One region of the Spartinivicinus marinus genome, then DNA from elsewhere that is predicted to be linked to it. Evidence: predicted binding sites of a transcription regulator. Region 1 holds the regulator's gene; the other holds the start of a gene.
The links. Region 1 encodes FNR, which switches genes on or off when oxygen is low (the NO sensors DNR and NnrR bind a similar motif). Its sites were predicted from a motif close to TTGATNTANATCAA; they were not measured.

Region 1 (3,169 bases):
CATAAGCAAGTGCTATATTGAACTATCAGGCGGCTTGAGGTCTACCCAGAATATATTGATGGTAATTATGGATAAAGTCGTCTAGTGAGGCCTGGGGTTTACCATGGTAATAACGGCGCCAGCATTTTCCCAATAGCCCTAAATTGGCAGGATCACCTTTAGTCGGAAAATTCGGGACACGCTGGTAAACCATCCAAGCAATAGCTGTTGCATAACTGAGATTAGTAGCTAATTCTTGGTGGGGATTTTCCAAAAATTCATGTTGGCTAGCTAATCCCCTGACCTGACTTGCCAGTTCTGGTAGTTGAACCAAATATTTATCCCATATATTTCTATGCATCAGGGGAGTAATGCAATAAATGCCATAGGAGTGGTGTTTTTTAGGGCGTAGGTAGAAGCCAAGCCCACTTTCCTGAGCAGCTGTCCCCATTAGCAAGTTTTCTGCTAAGCAATGCTTGATTTGCAATTGCTTTAAAGTGGGTTGAACGACATAATGTCTTAGCTCTTCTGCACAAATGCCCATTATTCAACTCTCATTTTCCCTACGTTTATTGTTTTTAATGCATTTTTTTGACCAGTATGGGCCTTTACTGCTATTGGCATTCCTTTTATTCGTTGCAAAAAAATGACTTATCTTGAATACAATCCTATTTTATGGTTAGTGTAGACTGAAATACGCAACTTAACGGCTTGCTTTACTTGGAAAAAGTTAAAAAGTATTTAGTAAGGAAAATGCTGTGAAGTATGGAGTTAGCAGTAGTGGAAAAAGCACTTTTGCTTGTTAACCTGTCCGATGTTTGTTGAGTAAGATGAAAAAGATAGTTGGGAAGTGATCAAATAGCTGACAGTGTTGTCATTTAAATGACGGTGAAACTAGCGGGTTTATTCTTAGATGACTGGCGCACCCTTTGAGGGGTGCGATCAGAAGTAGTTAACACTGACTAATCTTTAGCAAAGGCACAAAGTGTATAAACGGGAATATCTGAGTCTTGAAGCTTTTGGCTACCACCTAAATCTGGCAAGTCAATAATAGCCGCTGCTTCATAAATACTACCCCCTAACTGTCGGGTTAAAGTTGCTGCAGCAAGTAAAGTGCCTCCTGTGGCAATCAAGTCATCCACGAGTAGGATGCTTGCACCACTTTCAAAGGCATCATGTTGTATTTCTAGTACTGCTTTTCCGTATTCGATGTCATATTCTTCTGCAATGGTTTTCGCCGGTAGTTTGCCTTGTTTTCGAAATAACACTAGTGGTTTATTCAACTCATAGGAAATGACTGAGCCAAGTAAAAAACCTCGGGCTTCCATGGCGCCAATATGGGTAAAGTCGGCATCTACATAACGTTGAATGAAGCTATCAACTACCATGCGTTGGGCTTTTGGTGATTTAAATAAGGGCGTAATATCACGAAACATTACACCAGGGCTGGGCCAGTCAGGAACATTACGAATTAATGACTTTATATAATATTCGTCAAATATCATTATTAGTTTTCCAAATAATGGTTTATCGATGCTCTCCCCAGCTAGGGAAGGGCTAGCCTGTTAATGAGTCGTTGGCTTGGTTAACAGGTTTGCCTCCAGCTAAAGAGCAAATAGTCATGGAATCTTTGATCAGGACTTCCTTGCCATTCGCGTCGATTAAGCCATTTTTTTGGAAGCGCGTGAAGACACGGCTAACCGTTTCTACCGCAAGTCCCAAATAATTACCCATCTCATTGCGAGACATGGGGAGTCTGAAAGCCTGAGAAGAAAAGCCACGGCGACGGAAGCGGGCAGCTAAATTTAAGAGAAAGGTTGCAATACGTTCATCGGCATTTTTCTTACTGAGCAACAACATCATTTGCTGATCTTCGCGAATTTCTTTGCTCATGATTTGCATTAATTTACGACGGAGCTCGGGCAGGGTACTGGCAAGTTCATCCAGTCGTTCGAAGGGGATTTCACAAACCATAGTGGTTTCTACCGCTTGGGCTGATACGGGGTAATGCTCGTCATCAATACCACTTAACCCAACTAATTCACTTGGCAGTTGGAAGCCAGTAATTTGTTCAACACCATCATCAGTGGTGGTGTAGGTTTTTAAGGCACCCGAACGAACGGCATAGATAGAGCTGAATGTGTCACCTTGGAAAAATAGGTGCTCGCCTTTGCGTAATGGTTTGCCTCGTTTAATGATGCTGTCTAGCGTATCAATATCTTCTACTTTTAAGGCAATAGGCAGACAAAGGGTGCTTAGAATGCAATCTTTGCAAGCGACTTGGTTGATAGGTTTTACTTTGGCAATCATTGTTACGCTGAGGCCTCGAACGCAAAAATTGTTAATTTAGGCTAACGGGTACATTGTGATTATTGTAGGGGGTGACCCAGTTAGCAACAAGCGAAAGTTTTTAGTATTAAATAACTTTAGAAAATAAATTCTCTGATGATTGTTTGCTTGCTAGATATCGATCAAACACCATACAGATATTTCTGGCTAACAGCCTTCCATTATTGGTGATGATTAACTTGCTATCAGTTAGGGTGATGAGCTTATCTTCAACCATTGGCATGAGTTGCATAATTTCTTTCTGGAAATAAACGTGCCAGTTTATACCGAAAGGTTGGCAATACTTGGCTAAATCTACCTGAAAGTGACAGATTAGCTGTTGAATAATACCTCGTCTAAGTAAATCATCCTGATTTAATTGAATACCACGTTTAATGGGTAGCTGATTATTTTCGATTGACTGAATATAGTCATCAAGTGCAGTGTGGTTTTGGCAATAAATATCATTAATCTGGCTAATTGAAGAGACGCCAAACCCAATTAAGTCACAATGGCCATGGGTGGTATAGCCTTGGAAATTACGATGTAATTCGCCTTTTGCTTGAGCGGTAGCCAGTTTGTCATCAGGTAAAGCAAAGTGATCCATGCCAATATAGTGGTAGCCAGCTGCCTGTAGCCGATCAATACTGTGTTGTAAAATACTGAGCTTTTCTGGAGCAGAAGGTAAGTCGCTGGCTTTAATCCTTCTTTGAGGCTTAAACCGATGGGGTAAATGAGCGTAATTGAAAATAGATAGCCGGTCGGGTGAGAGCGCAATGACTTTATCAAGGGTTTCTAAAAAACTGGCAGTGGTTTGAAAAGGTAATCCATAAATTAAATCCACATTAATGGATTTAAATAA
Region 2 (3,169 bases), 3.3 Mb from region 1:
AGCGAGTTGAGGCATTAAAGGAATGGTGCCAGCAAGCAGAAGCCAGTGGGATTAAAGCACTGGCTGATTTTGCAGCGCTACTGCGTAGCTATCGGTTAGCGAGCCCTGTCTCTGGTTAAAAAGAAATTCAGGCTGTTATGGCTTTATCAATAACAGCCGCTTTCTGCCTGCCTTTGAGTCGTTCTATTTGTATATGTTGTTGCCACTAACTGAGGTAAATAAAGAAACTCCTTAGCGGTATATGACTAATTGGTTTAAATGCATCAATAGCCGGCTATTAGTCAGCCGAATGGTAACCATATCTCCTTGTAATGACTCTATTACTCCCTGCACTTTGCCGATTGATGGTAATAAGATAAAAACTGGCTGAGCTGTTTCGGCCAACTCTGCGACCAAAGCATGCCAAGTACTTATATGGACAACACTGCTGTTATGCTGTTGAGTTGCTAATCCATGCATGGTTTATTCCCCCATTAATGCACTATGGAAAAGTGTCAAAAATTAAATGGCTGGTATCACAGGTTATCACTATTGTTGTGGGTGTAAGATTAGGAAGTATTTCCCCCTTACTTCCTGAGGGTGCAGCCTTATTTATACAGTGCACCACTGCTGTAGCATAGTCTGGATACATTGGACCACAGAAATTATGTATCTAGGCTAGCGTTTTTCTCATTTGAGTAAATAGTCATTTAGGCTAATAAATACAAGTTTTTTTGGTACTGTTGTGTAAAAAAATTATTTGTGTGCTCTTATCCTAAATACTTTGTGAGTAAACCAAACTGGCTGTCATAACCCACCATAGGTATTTTTACCTGATGTCCAGAGCCTGGAGCTACATCGCGTTTTTCTCCATTTTTGGCTTCAATATGATTTAGCACAAATGTTTGATTGCCTTGCGGTGACATCAATTCTAATTTATCGCCGACTTGAAAACGGTTTTTCACATTAACAGTAATCATCTGACCATCACTATCAACAATTTCACCCACAAACTGTTGTTTTTCGCTAATCGAATTTCCTCGCTCATACATTTGATATTCATCGTGTACATGGCGTCGATAAAATCCTTCGGTGTAACCTCTGCTAGCCAGGTTTTCTAAGGTATCCATTAACTCCATATTGAAAGCTTTGCCTGCGACGGCATCATCAATTGCTTGTCGATAAACCTGTGCGGTACGGGCAACGTAATAATGGGACTTAGTGCGGCCTTCAATTTTTAAGGAGTGGACACCCATCTCAACAAAACGCGGCACATGTTGTACAGCTCTTAAATCCTTTGAATTCATAATATAGGTGCCGTGTTCATCTTCAAATGCAGGCATATATTGTTCAGGTCGTCCTTGCTCTTGAAGTAAGACAATTTGGTCAGAGGGTTTTCCACTGCCTAATTGAGGCTCAATGTTGGCTGGGTCGATTGCTTTTACGGGAACAACATTGCCTTCAGCCGTTTCTTTGGCTTCATGGGCATCGTACTTCCAGCGGCAGGCATTTGTGCAAGTCCCTTGGTTGGGATCGCGATGGTTCATATAGCCGGAGAGTAAACAGCGACCAGAATAAGCAATGCAAAGGGCGCCATGAACAAATACTTCTAATTCCATACTTGGGCATTTTTCACGAATTTCAGCCACTTCATCCAGGGATAATTCACGCGATAGAATAATGCGGCTAACGCCTTGTCTGGCCCAAAACTCAACTGCTGCATAGTTTACAACATTGGCTTGTACTGAAAGGTGAATTTCTGTTTCTGGCCAACGATCTTTTACCAGCATAATCAAGCCGGGGTCTGACATAATTAAGGCATCAGGCTGCATTTCAATAACTGGCTCAATATCACGCAGGTAGGTTTTAACCTTGCTGTTATGAGGGGCAATATTGCTAGCTAGGTAAAATTTCTTGCCCTGTTGATGGGCAATATCTATGCCTGTGGCTAAGTTTTTAAGATCAAAATCGTTATTGCGAACCCGCAAGCTGTAGCGCGGCTGTCCTGCATATACAGCGTCTGCACCATAAGCAAATGCATATTGCATATTGTTCAAAGTACCAGCTGGGGATAAAAGTTCAGGTGCCTTGACCATGGCGACTGCCTCTGAAAAAAGTAAGCTTGAAAAATGAAAGGCTGAATTTTAACTCAAGTTATACCCTTCTCGAATGATTTTTAGGGTTTGTTGTCGTCGCTCTTCACCCCAATCATTTATAAGAACATAAACTCATGGGGCTTCATCGCTCGACGGCCGCCCCTAAAAAACATTCGCTTTGGCTATAGCTGTTGAGTACTGACCTATAACAAAAAAACCCGCTTTCGCGGGTTTTTTGCACACTGACAAAACGACAAAAATCTTACTTGATTTTTGCTTCTTTGTAGATAACGTGTTTACGAACAACAGGGTCGTACTTTTTCATCTCCAGCTTGTCTGGAGTGCTACGCTTGTTTTTATCAGTGGTATAGAAGTGACCAGTTCCTGCACTGGAAACCATTCTAATTTTATCACGCATGATAGTTGCTCCTTACACTTTTTCGCCACGAGAACGAAGATCTGCTAATACGCTATCGATGCCTTTCTTATCGATGATGCGCATGCCTTTAGCAGAAACCCGCAATTTAACAAACCGCTTTTCAGACTCTACCCAAAAGCGATGGTGGTGTAAGTTAGGCAAAAAACGACGACGCGTTTTGTTGTGTGCGTGAGATACATTGTTACCGGTAACTGGACGCTTTCCAGTGACCTGACAAACCTTAGACATTTGCTCAGCCTCTGCGCTTGATTAAGTTCCAACTAGTGCCACGAGGAGGCTTGTGTTTTGCCACAGTGTGCAAGCAGCACCCCCCTTAAAGAGCAGTGCTTTATACCAGAACAGCTCTCTCTAGGCAAGAAAATTGGCTAATTTTTGAGTTGAGTTTGCTTTTAAATGTAGCCTAACTCAGCCAGTGATACGACTTTGTTGTCCCCAATAACCAAGTGGTCAATGACACTTACTTCGATCAGCTCCAGTGCTTCTTTTAAGCTGGTAGTAATGTCAACATCTGCTTGGCTGGGTTCAGCAGAACCGCTAGGGTGGTTATGAGCCAGGATGACATGCCTGGCCCCTGATTCTAGAGCTGCTTTTGCAACTTCCCGAGGGTAGATGGCTGCGCTGCTAATGGTACCAAAAAACAGCTCTTTAAACTCAA

Region 2: a site for FNR is predicted at 2,274-2,287, ahead of trhP (prephenate-dependent tRNA uridine(34) hydroxylase TrhP). Genes of this name have one in related genera too.

Annotation. Positions count from the first base shown of each region.
Region 1 covers NZ_JAPJZK010000001.1:6,351,794-6,354,962, reverse strand. Annotated here, with positions in the region: gene OQE68_RS27920 (hypothetical protein) at 26-523, opposite strand; gene OQE68_RS27915 (adenine phosphoribosyltransferase) at 942-1,484, opposite strand; gene fnr (fumarate/nitrate reduction transcriptional regulator Fnr) at 1,537-2,289, opposite strand; gene hemN (oxygen-independent coproporphyrinogen III oxidase) at 2,396-3,169, opposite strand, start outside.
Region 2 covers NZ_JAPJZK010000001.1:3,056,298-3,059,466, forward strand. Annotated here, with positions in the region: gene OQE68_RS13785 (DesA family fatty acid desaturase) at 1-119, shown strand, start outside; gene OQE68_RS13790 (hypothetical protein) at 232-459, opposite strand; gene trhP (prephenate-dependent tRNA uridine(34) hydroxylase TrhP) at 750-2,075, opposite strand; gene rpmG (50S ribosomal protein L33) at 2,338-2,493, opposite strand; gene rpmB (50S ribosomal protein L28) at 2,506-2,742, opposite strand; gene radC (RadC family protein) at 2,904-3,169, opposite strand, start outside.